Linked DNA regions of Piscinibacter gummiphilus. The protein of the gene in region 1 interacts with the protein of each later gene in a pairwise test. Links are inferred from orthologs where the notes say so. Each region holds a gene or a part of one and is shown on either strand. Other genes may lie near its edges. The genes, in order: A4W93_RS10340 and secB.

The links.
Region 2: the proteins of A4W93_RS10340 (region 1) and secB interact in binary tests that used the Escherichia coli proteins (3 or more experiments, as listed by UniProt). The link is inferred for Piscinibacter gummiphilus from one-to-one orthologs.

What each region holds. Positions count from the first base shown.
Region 1 is NZ_CP015118.1:2,265,415-2,274,934, forward strand. Bases 4,511-7,265 are described here. They hold A4W93_RS10340 (response regulator transcription factor), read left to right. Parts: upstream 4,511-5,419; coding sequence 5,420-6,112; downstream 6,113-7,265. Other genes in these bases: A4W93_RS10335 (alpha/beta hydrolase family protein), read right to left, coding at 4,511-5,308; A4W93_RS10345 (ATP-binding protein), read left to right, coding at 6,118-7,265. Outside these bases: A4W93_RS10310 (arginine deiminase), read left to right, coding at 1-441; A4W93_RS10315 (ornithine carbamoyltransferase), read left to right, coding at 471-1,475; arcC (carbamate kinase), read left to right, coding at 1,486-2,427; A4W93_RS10325 (DUF3047 domain-containing protein), read left to right, coding at 2,427-3,179; A4W93_RS10330 (BamA/TamA family outer membrane protein), read left to right, coding at 3,176-4,303; more of A4W93_RS10335, read right to left, coding at 4,325-4,510; more of A4W93_RS10345, read left to right, coding at 7,266-7,401; A4W93_RS10350 (extracellular catalytic domain type 1 short-chain-length polyhydroxyalkanoate depolymerase), read right to left, coding at 7,410-8,312; A4W93_RS30365 (hypothetical protein), read left to right, coding at 8,485-8,643; A4W93_RS10355 (DUF1254 domain-containing protein), read left to right, coding at 8,761-9,520. UniProt on the Escherichia coli protein: Response regulator member of the two-component regulatory system CpxA/CpxR which responds to envelope stress response by activating expression of downstream genes including cpxP, degP, dsbA and ppiA.
Region 2 is NZ_CP015118.1:5,227,185-5,236,822, reverse strand. Bases 2,702-5,574 are described here. They hold secB (protein-export chaperone SecB), read left to right. Parts: upstream 2,702-3,845; coding sequence 3,846-4,304; downstream 4,305-5,574. Other genes in these bases: A4W93_RS23900 (Bug family tripartite tricarboxylate transporter substrate binding protein), read left to right, coding at 5,310-5,574; A4W93_RS23905 (NAD(P)H-dependent glycerol-3-phosphate dehydrogenase), read left to right, coding at 4,324-5,313; grxC (glutaredoxin 3), read left to right, coding at 3,453-3,710; A4W93_RS23920 (rhodanese-like domain-containing protein), read left to right, coding at 3,017-3,427; gpmA (2,3-diphosphoglycerate-dependent phosphoglycerate mutase), read right to left, coding at 2,702-2,942. In the rest of the region: A4W93_RS23935 (alpha/beta fold hydrolase), read right to left, coding at 1-272; A4W93_RS23930 (FAD-dependent oxidoreductase), read right to left, coding at 437-2,110; more of gpmA, read right to left, coding at 2,196-2,701; more of A4W93_RS23900, read left to right, coding at 5,575-6,281; tRNA (uridine(34)/cytosine(34)/5-carboxymethylaminomethyluridine(34)-2'-O)-methyltransferase TrmL, read right to left, coding at 6,326-6,796; A4W93_RS23890 (ComF family protein), read right to left, coding at 6,827-7,513; A4W93_RS23885 (class I SAM-dependent methyltransferase), read left to right, coding at 7,564-8,472; A4W93_RS23880 (DUF2244 domain-containing protein), read left to right, coding at 8,717-9,214; coxB (cytochrome c oxidase subunit II), read left to right, coding at 9,238-9,638. UniProt on the Escherichia coli protein: One of the proteins required for the normal export of some preproteins out of the cell cytoplasm. It is a molecular chaperone that binds to a subset of precursor proteins, maintaining them in a translocation-competent state.

The DNA.
Region 1 (9,520 bases):
CTGATGCCCAAGAGCCGGGCCGCGATGCACCTCGACACCGTGTTCAGCTTCTGCGACCGCGACCTCGTGACGGCCTTCCGCGACGTGGCCGACCAGGTGCGCTGCTACAGCATGCGCCCGGCCGGCAACGGCACGCTCGACGTGCGGCCCGACAAGGGCCACCTGTTCGACGTGGTGCGCGACGCGCTCGCCCTGAACGACCTGCGGGTCGTCGAAACCGGCGGCAACCACTGGCAGGCGGCACGCGAACAGTGGGACGACGGCAACAACGTCGTCGCGCTCGCGCCGGGTGTCGTCGTCGCGTACGACCGCAACACCCACACCAACACGCTGCTGCGCAAGGCGGGCGTGGAGGTGGTGACCGTGCGCGGCTCCGAACTCGGCCGCGGCCGGGGCGGTGGCCACTGCATGACGTGCCCGATCTCGCGCGATCCGGCCTGAACCCCATCCGTCTTCCACAGGAGAACCCCATGAGCCTGAACCTGCGCAACCGCTCGCTGCTGACCGTCCAGGACTACACCCAGCGCGAGTTCCGCTACCTGCTCGACCTCGCCCGCGACCTCAAGCGCGCGAAGTACGCCCGCACCGAGCAGCGCCACCTCGTCGACAAGGAGATCTGCCTGATCTTCGAGAAGACCTCGACCCGCACCCGCTGTGCGTTCGAGGTCGCGTGCCACGACCAGGGCGCGAACGTGACCTACCTCGATCCGTCGGGCTCGCAGATCGGCCACAAGGAGTCCTTCAAGGACACCGCGCGCGTGCTGGGCCGCATGTACGACGCGATCGAGTACCGCGGGTCCAGCCAGACCGGCGTCGAGACCCTCGCCAGATACGCCGGCGTGCCCGTCTTCAACGGCCTCACCGACGAGTACCACCCGACCCAGATGCTCGCCGACGTGCTGACGATGCGCGAGCACAGCGACAAGCCGCTGCAGCAGATCAAGTACGCGTTCCTCGGCGACACCCGCAACAACATGGGCCACTCGCTGATGATCGTCGGCTGCATGATGGGCATGGACGTGCGGCTGTGCGGGCCGAAGAAGCTGTGGCCGGCCGAGGAGTACGTGACGATCGCCCGCGGGCTGGAGCAGAAGTACGGCGCGAAGCTCACGATCACCGACGACGTCGATGCCGCCGTGAAGGACTGCGACTTCATCCACACCGACGTGTGGGTGTCGATGGGCGAGCCGAAGGAGGTCTGGAAGGAGCGCATCGAGCTGCTGATGCCGTACCAGGTCAACGCCGCGATGATGAAGAAGACCGGCAACTCGCAGACCCGCTTCATGCACTGCCTCCCGGCCTTCCACGACACCGAGACCACGCTCGGCAAGCAGATCGCCGAGACCTACGGCATCACGAACGGCCTCGAGGTGACCGACGAGGTGTTCGAGTCGGAGTGGAACATCGCCTTCGAGCAGGCGGAGAACCGCCTCCACACGATCAAGGCCATCCTCGTGGCCACGCTCGGCGACTGAGGAGGGGGCCATGCTGATCGTGACCGCACTCGGGGGCAACGCGCTGCTGCGGCGCGGTGAACCCATGACCTCGGAGAACCAGCGCCGCAACGTCCGCATCGCCGCGGAGGCACTCGCGCCGGTGGCCAGCGGCCACCAGCTCGTCGTGACCCACGGCAACGGCCCGCAGGTGGGGCTGCTCGCGCTGCAGGGCGCGGCCTACACCCAGGTCGAGACGTACCCGCTCGACGTGCTGGGCGCCGAGACGGAGGGGATGATCGGCTACATGATCGAGCAGGAACTCGGCAACCTGCTGCCGTTCTCCCGGCCCTTCGCGACGCTGCTGACGATGGTGGAGGTGGACGGCGGCGACCCGGCCTTCCGCGACCCCACCAAGTTCATCGGCCCCGTGTACGGGAAGGACGATGCCGACCGCCTGGCCGCCGAGAAGGGCTGGGTGTTCAAGCAGGACGGGGAGAAGTGGCGCCGCGTGGTCCCGTCGCCCGAGCCGAAGCGCATCTTCGAGATCGCGCCCATCCGCTGGCTGCTCGAGCACGACACCGTCGTGATCGCCGCCGGCGGCGGCGGCATCCCGACGATGTACGACCCCGCGGCCGAACGGCGGCTGATGGGCGTCGAATGCGTGATCGACAAGGACTTCGCGTCCGGGCTGCTCGCGCAGCAGCTGGACGCCGACGTGTTCGTGATGCTGACCGACGCCGACGCGGTGTACGTCGACTGGGGCAAGCCCACCCAGCGCGCGATCCGGCGCATTTCCCCCACGGCGCTGTCGGCGATGCCGTTCGCCGCGGGGTCGATGGGGCCGAAGGTCGAGGCCGCGTGCCGGTTCGCGGCGGCGACGGGCAAGGTGGCGGCCATCGGGGCGCTGGCGGACCTGCCGCGCATCCTGACGGGCGAGGCGGGAACCACGGTGTCTGTACAGGAGAACGGAACGGTGTACGCTGGCGCTTGATGGCACGACGTTTTTCACTCCCCTGGACGCGCGCGGCCGGCGTGGTGGTGTGGCTCGCCTGTGCGTCGGGGGTGCTGGGGGACACGCCGCTGCTCGCGCCCGTCGCGGGCGCGGTCGCCGACGCGCCGCCACCGGCCCCGTGGGCGGTGGTGCTGCTGCCGAACCAGACGAAGCCGCAGTCGCGCTTCGTGTCGGCCGTCGTCGATGGCCACGCGGTGTTGCGCATCTCCGCCGACAACTCCTACGCAACCCTCGTGCACCCGCTGCCGCACGGGTCCCCCCAGGGCCACACGCTCGCGTGGCGGTGGCGCGTGGACCAGCCGCTGCCGAAGGCGAACCTGCGGGAGAAGTCCGGCGACGACACGGCGGTGAAGGTGTGCGCGCTGTTCGACGAACCGCTCGACAAGGTGCCCGTGGGCGAGCGGCTCTGGCTGAAGGCCGCGTCCACGCTCGCGGGGGCGGACACCCCGGCGGCGACGATCTGCTACGTGTGGGACGCCCACCTGCCGGCCGGCACCGTGCTGCCGAGCCCGTTCACGCGCCGGGTGCGCTACCTCGTGCTGCACTCCGAGGACGTGCCGCTCGCGACCTGGGTCAGCGAACGGCGCAACCTCGACGCCGATTTCCTGCAGCTCTTCGGCGACGAGGCCAAGGTCGTGCCGCCGCTCGTCGCGGTGATGCTGGGAGCGGACGCCGACAACACCCACGGCCACAGCGTCGCCTACGTGAGCGACCTGGTCCTGGAGCGATGAGGCGGCGCGGCGGCACGGTCCGGCTCGCCGGGGGCGTGCTGCTCGTCCTCGCGGCGGCCGCGCAGGCCCAGTACGTGGAGCGTGCCATCGAGTCCGGCGATGGGGGCATGAAGGACTCCACGCGGCGTTCGAAGGATCGGGGCTGGCTGCCGGTGCCCATCCTGATCACCGAACCGGCCGTGGGGTACGGCGCGGGGGCGGCGGTGCTGCTGTTCCGCGACAACCCGCCGGCACGCGAGGGCGGTGACACCCCGCGCGACCCCGACGTCTACGGCATCGCCGCCTTCGCCACCGAAAACGGCACGTGGGGCGCCGGGGGCGGGGGCATGGTGAGCTTCGCCGACGACCGCTACCGCTGGCGAGGCGTGGCCGCACGCACGAGCCTCGACCTGACCTTCTACGGCGAGGACGGGCAGGGTCCGGCACTCGGCTACAACCTCGACGGCTGGATGTCGGTGCAGCAGGCCATGATGCGCATCGGCGAACACGACTCCTGGCTCGTCGCGCGCTGGAACTACCTGTCGCTCGCGAGCCGGTTCGACCACGCGTCCGACGTGCCGCGGGCCGGCGACATCGACCGCGCCGACACCGCGTCGGGCCTCGGCATCTCCTACGAATACGACTCGCGCGACAACCTCTTCACGCCCAGCCGCGGCTGGACGGGAGCGATCGACCTGACCTTCTACGACCCGGCCTTCGGCAGCGACACGCGGTTCCAGTCGTACCGCGGCCGCGCGTTCGCGTGGTGGCCGGTCGCGAAGGACGTCGTGGTGGGTGGGCGGGTCGACCTGCGTGCCGTCGAGGGCCGCACGCCGTTCTACATGCTGCCGTACGTCAGCCTGCGCGGCGTGCCCGCGATGCGGCTGCAGGGCACGCGCGCGGGCGTGCTCGAAAGCGAGGTTCGATGGAGCCTCACGCCGCTGTGGGGCGTGGTCGGTTTCGTGGGCGGCGGCCGGGCCTGGGGGCCGCGCACGGACTTCTCCGGGGGCGCCGACACGGTCGCGTACGGTGGGGGCGTGCGCTACCAGGCCGTGACCCGCCTCGGACTGTGGGTGGGCCTCGACTGGGCGAAGAGCACGCAGGACCGGGCCTTCTACATCCAGGTGGGCAACGCCTGGCACTGAGGGGCGGCGGAAGGACCGGGGTCACGGCCCCGCGGAGAAGGCCGCCGCGGCGTCCATCACGTCGTGCGAGGACGACAACCCCATCTGCGCGTCGATCGACGCCACGCCGTGGTCGGCGCCGGCCACGCGCTGGAGCACGAGCCGGCCGCCGCACGAGCTCCACGTGTCCACGTTGCCGCCGCGCGTGAAGGCGCCCTCGGCCAGCGTTCCGCCGCACATCACCGCGGTGCGGGCCTGCTGCTGTCGGAACTCACCGATCATCACGTCGTTGTCCCACGCACGGAAGGACAGGCCGACGAACAGCGGATTGACCGTCCACGTGGCCGCGGCCCAGGCCCCCGCGGTCTGCATCACGTCGTCCCGGTCGCCGACGATGCCGAGGTAGGGCCGTGCGGCGTCGCCCGGCCCGCAGGGCGTGGACGCCCCGTTGTAGAACGACGAAGCCGGTCCGGCGATGGACACGTAGGCATCGAAGGTCATGGGCGATTCGCACCACATGCGGTTGGTCATCACCCCGCCCATCGAGTGGCCCATCAGTGTGAGGTGGGTGAGGCCGAAGTCGGTGCGCAGCCGCGTGGCCAGCGCCTGCAGGAAGGCCTGGTCGTCCACGCCCGAGTTCATCGCGTGGTTCGTCCACGTGGTGGCGCCGGGTTCCGAGGGGAGGCTTTGCCCTTGCGGCACCACGAGCATCACCTGGTGGGCATGGAGCCAGGCCCAGTCGATGGTGGCCATGGACGTCGTGGTCGCGCTGGCGTTGAGGCCCACCTGGTAGGCGATGGCGTTCCGGTTGCCGCCGCCGCCGTGCAGCAGGACGATGGCGCGGCGGGCGCCCGCGGTGCGGTAGACGTCCACCGCGTGCGGGTGTCCGGCCACCTGGAGGGAGAGCAGATCGTCGGTGGCGGCCGGGGCAGGATCGTCGCCGCCTCCGCCGCAGGCGGACAGCAGCAGGGCAAGAGTCCATGCGGCGATGCGCGCGGGTGGTCGGATCAGGTTTTTCGTTCGCATGCCGCCATTGAACGGCTCGCCGGCGCCGCGGGCGAGGACGTTGCACAACGAATTGCGACAGTTCTGCAACATGGCGCGGCCCGTGGCGGCGCGCGCCTACACTGACCTCCCATGCAGGGAAAGCCGCTGATCCTCCTCGTCGACGACGACGCCGAACTCTCGACCATGGTGGCCGCGCTCTTCGCCCGCGAGGGCTGGGACGTCTTCCCGGTGCTCACCGGGGGCGATGGCGAACGGGCCGTCGCCACGCAGCGGCCGGATGCGGTGCTGCTCGACGTGATGCTGCCCGACGCCAACGGCTACGACCTGTGCCGCCGCTGGCGCGCCGCGCATCCGTCGCTGGGCCTGATCATGTTCACGGCCCGCGGCGATCCACTGGACCGCGTGCTGGGCCTCGAGATCGGGGCCGACGACTACCTCGCCAAACCCTTCGAGCCGCGCGAGCTGGTGGCCCGTGTGCGCGCGCTGCTGCGCCGCCAGGCGCCGGGCCGCGGCGACACCGCTTTGCTGCGCTTCGACGGCCTGGCCATCGACCTGCTCAAGCGCGAGGTGCGTGCCGCGGACCGGGTGGTGGCACTGACGAGCGTGGAATTCAAGCTGCTGGCCGCGCTCGCCCAGGCCCCGGGCCGGGCGCTGTCGCGCGCCGGGCTCTGCGCCGCGGTGCAGACCGGTGGCTACCGCCCGCTCGACCGCACGGTGGACGTGCAGGTGGCCCGCCTTCGCCGCAAGCTGCAGGACGCGTCGCCCGGCAAGGCCTGGGTCGAGACCGTGCGTGGCGAAGGCTACGTCTTCGTGCCGCATTGACCGCGATGCCGCGCCGGTTCCCCGACAGCCTCTTCGCCCGCCTGCTGGTGCTGCAGCTGGGCGTGGCTGTGGTGCTGCTCGGCGTGTTCGGTGTGCTGATCTACGTGGAGCGCAACGTCGCGGTGGCGCGGCTCGTCGCGGAACGGTGGGCGCCCGCGCTGCGGCATGCGGCGGGCTGGCCGGGCGCCGCGCCCGATCCGGTGCGGTCGCTGCTGCGCCCGGATGCCCCTCCCGCGCCGCGGCTGCTGCCGCCCTTCGTCACGCCCCGCATGCGCGCGCTGTACGAGGAGCTGGGTCGACGCGGCGTGTCGGTCGACGACGCCTCGCTCGCGCGGAGCCAGTACGGCGTGGTGCTCTGGCTGCGGGTGAGGTCACCGGACGGCACGTCGACCTGGCTCGGCCTGGCCGATGCCGCGCTGCTGCCGCGGGTGCCTGGCCGATTCCTCGCGGCGTTGCTGCTGACCGGGGTGTTCCTGGCCGCGGTCAGCTGGGTGTTCACGCGCCGGCTCACGCGGCCCCTGGAGGCGTTGCGCGCTCGGATGGGGGCGTACCGGCCCGGCGAACCCCTTCCCGAGCCGGTCGCCGCGGCGACCCCCGAGGTGGCCTCCATCGAACGCGCGTATGCCGGGCTGCTGCAGCGCTTCGATCAGCACGAACGCGAACGCGCGCTGCTGCTGGCCGGGGTGTCGCACGACCTGCGCGGGCCGCTCACCCGCATCCGCACCGCGGCCGACCTGCTGCCGGCCGACGAGGCGTCGGCCCCATGGCGCGAGGCCATCGTGCGCAACACGCAGGCGGCCGACCGGCTGATCGAAGGCTTCCTCGACCATGTGCGCGCGGGGGAACTGGCGCTGGACCAGATGGCGGACCTCGCCGCGCTGGCGCATCGCGTCGCCGCGGCCACCGGCCACGGGTCCGACGTGCTCGTGGTCACGGCCCCGCCAGCGCTCGCGTTGGGGCAGACCCATCCGCTGCTGCTCGAACGCCTGATCGCCAACCTGCTCGACAACGCGTTCAAGCACGGGAGGCCGCCGGTCGAGCTGCACGTGCGGGAGGAGGGTGGCCGGGCCGTCATCGAGGTCCTCGACCACGGCCCCGGCATCCCGCCGGACCGGCAGGCCGTGCTGGTGCAGGCCTTCGCGCGCGGCGATGCGGCCCGCGGCAGCCCCGGCACGGGCCTCGGACTCGCGATCGTCGCGCGGGTGGTGGAGCGCATGGGCGGGACCCTCGCGTTCCTGCCGCGCGGCGCACGGCACGCGGTGCGGGTCGAGCTGCCCCGGCACGCGTGACGTGACGCCTACTTCGTGTGGGCCTTGAAGAAGGACCAGATGGCGTCGGTGGCGTCGAACGTGCGGCTCGGCCGATCGCCCCGCAGGCTGCCCGGCCGCCCGCCGGGCCAGGCGTGGCCGTTGTCGCCGACGAGCAGCACCTCCACCTCTCGGCCCGGCGTGCAGCGGTACTGCCAGCGGGTCACGGTGCCGTCGACACGTTCGTCGGGGGCCGGTGCGCAGCCGTTCGCGGCGGCCCAGAAGTCACCCTGGGCCTGCGCCGGCCGCGTGGGCGTGCCGTCCCAGGCGCTGGTGACGCGGCCGCCGGGCGGCCCGCCGGCCGGCGGCACCGACGTGTCGAGCGCGCCGTTGATCATCAGCGCGGCCACCGGCGAGGCGGGCCGGGGTTCGTCGCCGAACACGGTGGCGACCACGGGGGCGATGGCCGCGAACCGGTCGGGCAGCGCGATGCCGAGGCGGTGCACCATCATCCCGCCGTTCGAGAGGCCCGTCGCGTAGACGCGCCGCGTGTCCACGGGCAGGTCGGCGGCGAGCCGGTCCAGCAGCGCACGGACGAAGCCCGTGTCGTCCACCTTGCCGGTCATCGCCGGGCCGCAGCAATGCACGGCGTTCCACGCGAGGAACCTGTGCTCGAAGCGCCCGGTGCCTTCGGGGTAGACCACGATGAACCCCTCGCGCCGCGCCTTCGCGGTGAACCCGGTCATCTCCTCGGCGTTCTCCGCGTTCCCGGCCCCGCCGTGCAGGACCAGCACGAGCGGCACCCGTCCCTCAGGCAGCCGTTCGGGCACGCGGACGGTGTAGTGGCGTTCGATGCCGTCGTGGACCAGCGTGCGGCGGTCGGCGGCGGAGGCCGCGAGGGGCAGTGCGGCGAGGGCGAGCAGGAGGAGTAGGCGGCGGGAGGAGGGGGTCATGGGCGCGGGAATGGGGTGGTGGGTGATCGCATTCGACACGACCCGGCGCGACGGCGGGCGACGAATCATGACAGGGCTGTCGCGCTGGCGGGGGGGCGATGTACCAAGGTGCAATTGCCGGCGCGGGCGTTCCGCCCTACCTTGCGGATACGTCATTCACTGGAGGCCTTCGATGCCCACCTTCCACACACGGGTCGCCGCCGCGCTGCTGGTCTCGTTCGCCGGTGTGGCGCAGGCACAACCCGCCTCGCCCCTGGTCCGCCAGCTCAACAACGGCAACTGGCTGGAGCAGAAGGAGGCCGAGAACCTGCGCGACGAGCTGTACTACTAGCGCGCCGTGCACGCGTACATCACGATGCTGCCGGCACTCAACGTGATCGGCATGCGCGACGGCTCCGAGAAGAACTTCGGCGCGGGCTACCACGTGCTGCCGATCTGGAAATAGCGCATGGACGCCCGCACGATGGTGCCCACGCCCAACGCCGACGTCATCTACTCGATGAGCTACCTGGACCTGAAGAAGACCGGGCCGCTCGTCGTGAAGGCCCCGCCCGACGTGATCGGCATGTTCACCGATTTCTTCCAGCGCACGCTGACCGACGTGCGCGCGGTGGGCCCCGACCGCGGCCGCGGCGGGCTGTACCTGCTGCTGCCGCCCGACTACACCGGACCGGTCCCCGGAGGCTACTTCGCGGCGAAGTCGTCCACGTACAACGTGTTCCTGTTCTTCCGCACCATCATGGCCAAGGGCGAGGGCAAGCCCGACCCGGCCCCGGCCGTGAAGAACGCCGAGACCACGCGGGTCTATCCGCTGTTCTCGGTCGAGAAGGACGCGAAGGCGATGGAGTTCCCGGATGCCAGCGGCAAGCGCATCGACATGATGTATCCGGTCGACCTCCAGTACTTCACGAAGCTCAAGGCGTTCGTCGACTACGAGCCCGTCGACGCCATCGCGCCCGAACTGCGCGGCGTGCTCGCGTCGATCGGCATCGTGAAGGACCAGCCCTTCTCGCCCACCGCGCGCCAGAAGGAACTGCTGCAGAAGGCCGTCACCACGGCACCGAGGATGATCATGGCCACGCGCCAGCTGGGGCGGCCCGACGCCCGGCAGCTGTACTACAAGGACCGCCAGTACGAGACCGCCTGGGCGGGCGCCACCGCCGACTGGATGCAGGAAAGCTACCTCGACGTGAAACAGCGGGCCACGT
Region 2 (9,638 bases), 3.0 Mb from region 1 along the record:
CGGCCGAGACCGCGCAGGTCGGGCACCACCACGGTGTGGTCGCGTGCGAGTTCGGTGGCGAGCGGCACCCACATGTCGCCGGTTTCTCCGTAGCCGTGCAGCAGCACCACGGCCGGGCCGGTGCCGGCCTGGCGCACGTGGATCGTCGTGCCGTTGGTGGCCACCTCGCGGAAGGTGAACGCCTTCGGGTAGGTGAGGGCTTGTGCGTGGACAGCGCCGGCGAGGGTGGTGGCGAGCGCGGTGGCCGCGAGCCAGCGGAAGAGCGTCTTCATGGGAGGTCCTTCGGCAAAGTGACGGGTCGGCACGGCCACGGATGTGGCGTGCGGGAATGACCCGGTCACTGTGGCCGGAGATGCCGTCGCAGCCGACTCTCGCTGGTCACGCCGGCGGCAGGACTTTCGACGGGGGGGCCGCTCTCCCCTCCCGAACGGGCGGCTCAGGCCGTGGCGCCCGCCGCGAGGAACTGGTGGATCTGCGCGACCGCCGCGGCGCCCTCGCCGATGGCCCCGCCCACGCGCTTGACCGACCCCGAGCGCACGTCGCCCACCGCGAAGACGCCGGGCACGCTGGTCTCGAGCGACGTGGTCTTGAGGTCGTTGCAGGCGACCGGTCCGGTGCGCACGAAGCCGTGGCCGTCCACCAGCACGTTGCAGCCCTCGAGCCACGCGGTCTCGGGCTCGGCGCCGGTGAACAGGAACAGGTGGCGCAGCGGCACGTGCTGCTCGGCGTCCTGGTGCCTGTCGCGCCACGTGACGGCGCGCAGGCGGCCCATCTCGCAGCCGTGCAGGCCCACGAGTTCGGTGAACGGGCGCAGCTCGATGTTGGGCGTGGCCTCGATGCGGTCGATCAGGTAGCGCGACATGCTCGCCGCGAGGCCGGGGCCGCGCACGAGCAGGTGCACCTTCGCGGCGTACTGCGACAGCATCACGGCCGCCTGGCCCGCGGAGTTGCCGCCGCCCACGAGCGCGGCCACCTCGTTGCGGCACGGCGTGGCCTCGACGGGCGAGACCCAGTACCAGATGCCGCGGCCCTCGTACTCGGCGAGGTGGGGCACGGCCGGGCGGCGGTAGCGCGCGCCGCTCGCGATCACGACGGTGCGCGTGCGCAGGCGGCGGCCGTCGGCCAGGCGCAGCCGCAGCGCGCCCTCGGGGTCGTCGCGCGAGCAGTCGAGCGAGGTGACGCGCGCCGGGATCATCATCTCGGCACCGAACTTCTGCGCCTGCACGTAGGCCCGGCCCGCGAGCGCCTGGCCCGAGATGCCGGTGGGAAAACCGAGGTAGTTCTCGATGCGCGAGCTGGCGCCGGCCTGGCCGCCGTAGGCGCGGGTGTCGAGCACGACGACGCGCAGGCCCTCGGACGCGGCGTACACGGCCGTCGACAGGCCGGCCGGGCCGGCGCCCACGATCGCCACGTCGAACAGTTCGTCGTGTTCGTGCGTGTCGACCATGCCGATGCAGCGCGCGAGCGCGGTTTCGTCGGGGTCGACCAGCACGCCGCCATCCGGGCAGATCACGAGCACCGCGTGTTCGTCGGCGCCGTACTGCGCCATCAGCGCGGCCGCCTCGGTGTCGAGCGTCGCGTCGACGACGTGGTGCGGCTCGCCGTTGCGCTGCAGGAAGCTGCGCAGCCGCAGCAGGTTCGCGGCACCCGGCTGGCCCAGCAGCACCGGGCCGCTGCCGCCCGACTCGATCAGCGCGACCCGCCGCAGGATCAGCGCCCGCACGAGGCGTTCGCCGAGCGAGGCCTCCGCGATGATCAGTGCGCGCAGCTGTTCGGGGGGCACCAGCAGCACGTCCACATCGTCGGTGGTGACGGCGTCCACGAGCGAGGGCCGGCCCGAGAGCGATCCCACCTCGCCGATGAACTGCCCCGGGGCATGGTCCACGATGCCGCGCACGCGGCCGAGGCCGTCGCGCTGGCTGATCGACACGTGGCCGGACAGGATGATCATCATCCCGGGCGCCGGCTCGCCGGCGCTCAGCAGCCGGGTGCCCGCCGGGTGGCGTTGCGGCGTGCCGAAGCGGCGCACGCGGGCGATCTCGGCCTCGGTGAGGGCCGGGAACATCTGGTCGAAGCGGGCGATGGAGGCGGGATCGGGGGCGGCGGACATGGCTTCTCCGAGAGGGGCGTGCCCGCATTGGGCACTGACCGGAGTGTCTCGCGCATCCCCCGTTGGGCCAAGGCCCGGCGGGGTGTCAGCCCTTCTTGCCCTGGTTCGCCACCGCCGCCGCGGCGGCCTTCGCGGCTTCCTCGTCGCCGAGGTAGTAGCTCTTGATGGGCTTCAGGTTCGCGTCCAGCTCGTAGACGAGCGGGATGCCGTTCGGGATGTTCACGCCCACGATGGCGTCGTCGGCGATGTTGTCGAGGTACTTGACCAGGGCGCGGATGCTGTTGCCGTGCGCGGCGATCACGACGCGCTTGCCGGCCTTGATGGCCGGGCCGATGCTTTCGTTCCACACCGGCAGCACGCGGGCCACGGTGTCCTTCAGGCATTCGGTGAGGGGCACGTCTTCCGGCTTGAGCTTGGCGTAGCGCGGGTCGCTGCGTTCGCTGCGCTCGTCGTTCGCGTCGAGCTCCGGCGGCGGGGTGTCATAGCTGCGGCGCCAGACGAGCACCTGCTCGTCGCCGTACTTCTTGGCCGTCTCGGCCTTGTTCAGGCCCTGCAGGCCGCCGTAGTGGCGCTCGTTCAGGCGCCAGCTGTGCACGACGGGCAGCCAGGTGCGGTCCATCTGGTCGAGCGTGTGCCACAGCGTCCAGATGGCGCGCTTGAGCACCGACGTGTAGGCCACGTCGAACTCGTAGCCCTCGGCCTTCAGCAGCCGGCCGGCCTCCTTGGCCTGTTCGACGCCCGTGGGGGTCAGCTCGACGTCGGTCCAGCCGGTGAAGCGGTTTTCGAGGTTCCAGGTCGATTCGCCGTGGCGAATGAGCACGAGTTTGTACATGGCAGGGGGCATCGGTTGGACGGTGGAGGCGGAATTCTATAATTCGTCTTTGTCTCCAAATCCCGGACGCTGTCGTGAAATTCTTTCTGGAAACGTGGTACCTCTTTGCCGTGGCCCTGGTGTCGGGTGGCCTGCTCGCCTGGCCCACGCTGCGCCGCGGTGCCCCCGCCGGTGGCGTGACCACGGCCGAGGCCATCCACCTGATCAACCGCGAGAAGGCCGTGCTGGTCGACGTGCGTGACGCGGCCGAGTACGCCGCAGGCCACGTGATGAACGCGAAGAACATTCCGCTTGCCACGCTCGAGACGAGCACGGCGCTGCCGAAGAACAAGTCCTTGCCCATCGTGGTGGTGTGCAACCGCGGCGCACACGCCTCGAAGGCCGTCGTTATGCTTCGCAAACTCGGTTACGAGAACGCGCGCACGCTCACCGGTGGCCTGGCCGCCTGGCGTGAAGCCAACCTGCCGGTCGAAAAGACCGCCTGACCTGGAAAGCGAAGAAAGTTCGACGATGCAAGCAGTCAAGATGTACACGACGCAGGTTTGTCCCTTCTGCATCCGTGCGAAGAGCCTGCTGAAGCAGCGCGGGGTCGATGCCATCGACGAAGTCCGCATCGACCTCGATCCCTCCCAGCGCGCCACGATGATGGAGATCACCGGCCGCCGCACGGTGCCTCAGATCTTCATCGGCGACACCCACGTCGGCGGCTGCGACGACCTGATCGCGCTCGACCAGCGCGGTGGGCTCGTGCCCCTGCTGAACGCCTGACGGCCGTCCCCCGCCCGAACGCCTGACGACGTTGGGGTCTGTCCCCACGGAATGTCACGGGCGCTGCGACATAATCCGCGGCACACCGCCCGCAACCCTCGGTTGCGGGCTTTTTCTTGTGATTGAGAGATGACCATGGCAGACCAAGACCAGACCCCCGTGTTCCAGATCCAGCGCCTGTACCTGAAGGACCTGTCCCTCGAGCAGCCGAACTCGCCGCTGATCTTCCTCGAGCAGGCCCAGCCGCACGTGGACATCAACCTGGGTCTCGGCGTGGAGCCGGTCGGCGAGGGCATGTACGAAGTGAGCGTCACTGCCACGGTCACCACCACCGTCAACGACAAGACCCTGTTCCTGGTGGAAGCCAAGCAGGCCGGCATCTTCGAGATCCGCAACATCCCGCAGGACCAGCTGCAGCCCATCCTGGGCATCGCCTGCCCGCAGATCGTGTACCCGTACCTGCGCGCCGTGGTGTCGGACATCTGCACGCGCGGCGGCTTCCCGCCGGTGCTGCTGTCGGAAGTGAACTTCCAGGCCATGTACGAAGCCCAGCAGCAGCAACAGGCTGGCGCAGGCCCGAACGGCGCCAACTGATCGGCCGGGGCGTTCATCGATGAACGTGTCGGTTCTCGGGGCCGGTGCCTGGGGCACCGCCCTCGCGGTGAGCGTGGCCCCGCGCCACCCCACCTTGCTGTGGGCCCGCGATGCGGCCCAGGCGGCCACGATCGCCGCCTCGCGTGAGAACGGGCGCTACCTGCCCGGCATCGCGCTGCCCGACGGGCTCGACGTCACCGCCGACTTCGACGCGGCGGTGGCCCATGCCCGCGACGGCCTGATCATCGTGGGCACGCCCATGGCCGGTCTGCAGGCCACGCTGGAGCGGCTGCCCGCCGACTGCCAGGGGGTGCTGTGGCTGTGCAAGGGCTTCCAGGGCGTGACCGGCCGGCTCGGGCACGAGGTGGCTCAGGCGGTGCGGCCCGACCTCGCCCGGGTGGGCATCCTGTCCGGCCCCAGCTTCGCGCTCGAGGTGGCCCGGGGCCAGCCGGCCGCCCTCGTGGCCGCCAGCACCGATGCCTCCCTCACGCAGCTCGCCATCGACGTGCTGCACGGCGAACGCCTGCGCATCTACGCGTCGGAAGACCCCGTGGGCGTGGAGGTGGGTGGCGCGGTGAAGAACGTGCTCGCCATCGCCACCGGCATCGCCGACGGCATGCAGCTCGGGCTCAACGCCCGTGCGGCGCTCATCACGCGCGGCCTCGCCGAGATCACGCGGCTGGGCCTTGCCCTCGGCGCCCGCGCGGAAACCTTCATGGGCCTGAGCGGCCTCGGCGACCTGGTGCTCACCGCCACCGGTGACCTGTCGCGCAACCGCAAGGTGGGCCTGCTGCTCGCGCAGGGGCTGCCGCTGCCACGCATCCTCCAGGAACTGGGGCACGTGGCCGAGGGCGTCGCGTGCGCGGCCACGGTGCTGCAGCGCGCGAAGGCGCTGGCGGTGCCCATGCCCATCACCGAGGCGGTGGTGGATGTGCTCGAGGCGCGCATCACGCCGCAGCAGGCCATCCGCGCGCTGATGTCGCGCGAAGCCCAGCGCGAAGTCTGGTGACGGTGAACCGCCGCCACCTGCTGGCCGGGGCCGGCGCGCTGTGCGTGCCGTGGGCGGCCCGCGCCGAGGCGTGGCCGTCGCATCCGTTGCGCCTCGTCGTGCCGTTCCCGCCGGGCAGTTCGCCCGACATCGTCGCGCGGCTGCTCGCCGAGCCGCTCGCGCAGTCGCTCGGGCAGCCCGTGGTGGTCGACAACAAGCCCGGCGCCGGTGGCAACATCGGCACGGGTGTGGTGGCCAAGAGCGCACCCGACGGCCTCACGTGGCTCTTCACGATCCAGGGGCCGCTCGTGACCGCGCCGCTGCTGTCGAAACGCCTGCCCTACGACCCGGTGCGCGACCTCGCGCCGGTGTCGCTCGTGGCCACGTCGCCCAATGTGCTGGTGGTCGACCCGCGGCTGGGCGTCGACACCCTCGCCGACTTAGTTCGTGTCGCGAAGCAGAAGCGCGGCGCGTGGAACTACGGCAGCGTGGGCAACGGCAGTGCGTCGCACCTCGCGATGGAATGGTTCCGCACGCGCACCGGGCTCGAACTCGTGCACGTGCCCTACGCGGGCTTCCCTCAGGTGGTCAACGCGATCCTCGCGGGCCAGGTGCAGGCCGCCTTCATGGTGCCGGGCCTCGCGATGGCACAGGTCAAGGCCGGCAAGCTGCGCGCCCTCGGCGTCACGAGCCTCGGCCGCGTGGCCTCGCTGCCCGACCTGCCGGCGCTGGCCGAACTCGGGCATCCGGGCTTCGAGGCCATCTCGTGGCAGGCGGTGCTCGCGCCGGCGGGCACGCCGGCGCCGATGATCGAGCGCATGTCGCGCGAGGTGATCCGCATCGTCAAGGGCAACGACTTCCGCACGAAGCTGCTGGGGCAGTACTTCACGGCGGCGGGGACGACACCTGACGCCCTTCGCGGGTTGATGGTGACCGAACGCGAGCGGTGGGCGAAGGTGATCCGCGTGGCGGGTGTGTTGCCCGAATAGCACTCACGATGGCCATCCCGGCCTGCGCCGGGATGACATGGCTTTTACGCTCCGCCGTCGTACCCGTTCTGCCGCCACGCGTCGAACACCGTCACCGCCACCGCATTGCTGAGGTTGAGGCTGCGCTGCCCCGCGCGCATCGGCAGGCGCACGCGCTGCGATTCCGGGAACCCATCGCGCAGGTCGGCGGGCAACCCCGCCGTCTCGGAGCCGAACACGAACCAGTCGCCCGCCTGCCACCCGAACTCGGGCAGCAGCCGGCTGCCGCGGGTGGTGAACGCGAAGAGGCGATCGGGCGCGGGGCGGGCCGTCTCGAGGAAGGCGGACCACGAGGCGTGCCGCTGCACCGGCGCGTACTCGTGGTAGTCGAGGCCCGCGCGGCGCAGCAGGCGGTCGTCCATCGAGAAGCCGAGGGGTTCGATCAGGTGCAGGGCGCAGCCGGTGTTGGCCGCGAGGCGGATCACGTTGCCGGTGTTGGGCGGGATCTCGGGGTGGACGAGCACGATGTTGAACATGGTGGCGCCGATTGTGCCCGGCCTGCGAGTTCAGTCGGACGGGCGCGGCGTGCGTGCCACCACCCACCAGCGCACCGAGGCGGCACCGGCCTCGTGCAGCACCTTCGCCACCTCGCGGCCGGTGGCCCCGGTGGTCATCACGTCGTCCACCACGGCCACGTGCCGGCCCGCGAGCCGGTGGCGGCGTGACGGCTCCACCGCGAACGCGCCGCGCACGTTCGCGGCCCGGCTCGCCTCGGGCAACGCGAGCTGGTGGGGCGTGTGCCGCACGCGCAGCAGCGTGTGCGGGTCGGCGTCGAGGCCCAGGCGGCGTGCGAGTTCCCAGGCCTGGTTGAAGCCGCGTTCGCGCAGGCGGGCCGGGCTCTGGGGCGCGGGCAGCACGAGGTCGGGCGGGGCCTGCCCGGGTGACTGCGCCGCCGCGCGAAGCCGTTCGGCGAGGGCCGGCGCCAGGTCGAGGGCCGCGTGGAACTTGAATGCGAGCAGCAACTGGTCCCACGGGAACGCGTAGTCGACCGCGGCCGTGGCGCCATCGAGTGGGGAGGGCGCCACGAGGCACGCTCCGCAGGTGCTGGTGCCCTCGGGCACCCTCAGCGCGCAGCGGCAGCAGCGGGGGGCGGGAGCCGCGAACCGGGCGAGGCAGTCGGGGCACACCCGCGACGGGCCCCAGCCGCGGCACACGGCGCACAGGCTGGGCACCAGGTTCAGGGCCAAGGGCATTCGGCGGACGAACGAGGCGGACAGCACCCGGTCAATATACTGACGCCCCGATGAGCACCGCCCCCGATTCCACGCCGAAACGCCGCCTCGACCTGAGGCGCGTGCTGACGGCCCTGAACCGCCTCGCGAAGGCGGACGCGGCCCCGTGGCTGCACGGGGAGGTGGCGCGGCGCATGGCCGACCGGCTCGACATCATCAAGCTGCGCCCGACGGCACTCGCCGACTGGTGGAGCTTCGCGGGTGCGGGGGCCGAGCTGCTGGCGAAGGCCTACCCCGAGGCGCGCCGCATCCAGGTCGAACCCACCGAGGCCCTGCGGGAACGCGCCCGCGCGGCGACGGCCAAGGGCCGGTGGCCGTGGTCGCGCACGCAGAAGCCCGAGGTCGCCGGTCCCGACGACCTTGCCGAGGGCGGCGTGCAGCTCGTCTGGGCCAACATGATGCTGCACGGCACGGCCGACCCCACCCAGGCCATCGCCCGCTGGCACCGTGCGCTCGCGGTCGACGGCTTCGTGATGTTCTCGTGCCTGGGTCCGGACACCCTCCGCGAGCTGCGCGACCTGTACGCCCGCCTGGGCTGGCCCCCGGCGATGGCCGAGTTCGTCGACATGCACGACCTGGGCGACATGCTGGTGCACGCCGGTTTCGCCGACCCGGTGATGGACCAGGAGACCCTGCATCTGAGCTGGGCCGACCCCGAGGCGCTGCTCGCGGAGCTGCGCGGCCTGGGCGGCAACGCGTCCCCCGACCGGTTCCCCGGCCTGCGCACCCCCCGGTGGCGGAAGCGCCTCGTCGATGAACTGAACGGGTTGCGGGGAAACGACGGACGGTTGCATCTGCGCGTCGAAGTGGCCTACGGCCACGCCTTCAAGGTGCCCCCGCGGAGGAAACCGAGCACGGAAACCACGGTTTCGCTCGAAGAAATGCGTACCCTGGTACGCAAGCGCGACACTCGGGATTAACGCCCCCAATACCCCTGCCCGCGCTGCGTTAAACTCGTGGGCTTGAATGACACAGGTTCGCCTTGGGCGTGCGCGCGTCGGTACTTTCAGCGTGAAAGCGCTGGGCGCGCTTTCGGTGAACTGTCGGCCTACAGACCCGTTAGACCGCAGCAGCACCATGTCCGTTACCACTTCGACCAGCGCGTGGCCACCGAAAGGAAACCGGGAAGGTTTCCAATTCGGCCGCGAGTCGTCGGCGGGGCGGATGGCCGGCGATTCGGAATGGTCGGTCGACTGGGTCCTCGAACGCACCGGTGCGGACCGGGCGCGCGGGGTGCCCCGCCTGGTGGTGGCCTATGCCGCGCTGTGCGCGGTGTCGCTCGCGGTGGCCTCGGTGTTCTGGGCGCACGGCGCCCAGGTCGTCATGCCGCTGGCCTGGGTCCAGCTCATGGGTGTCGGAGGCATCGGCTGGCTGCTCGCCCGCCACGCGTTCGACCGGGAATGCATTGTGTTGAGGGGGGACCGCCTGACCGTGGAACGCGCGAGCGGGTCGCACGTCGAGCGGGTCGAGTTCCAGCCGGCGTGGGTCCGGGTGGAACCTGAAACCGGCGACCGGTCCCTGATCGAGTTGTCGGGCCAGGGACGGCGCATCGCGGTGGGGCGGTTCGTCGCCCCGGAGCAGCGCCGCCAGCTGGCCGAGGAGTTGCGTTTGGCGCTGCGCCGCTGGCACCAGGGCACCACGCCGAAGCCGGCATCGATGTGATTTTGGAAACTAGAACGACCATGATGAAGACGATGAACTCACTGCGGCCCGCGTGGCACAAGGCTGGTCAGCTCTGTCTGGCGCTCTGCGTCTCCCTGGGAAGCTCCGCGGCGTTCGCGGTGAACGACCTCAAGGGCGGCCCGGCCGTGAACCAGATCAATCTGCATCCGCCGGTCACCCAGATCGCCGCGGACCAGCAGTGGCTGCACAGCTTCATGCTGATCATCTGCACGGTGATCTTCATCGGCGTCTTCGGGGTCATGTTCTATTCGATCTTCAAGCACCGCCGGTCCAAGGGTGCGAAGTCGGCCAACTTCCACGAAAGCACCACCGTCGAGATCATCTGGACGATCGTGCCCTTCGTCATCGTGATCGGGATGGCCCTGCCGGCCACGAAGGTCGTGGTCGCGATGAAGGACACCAG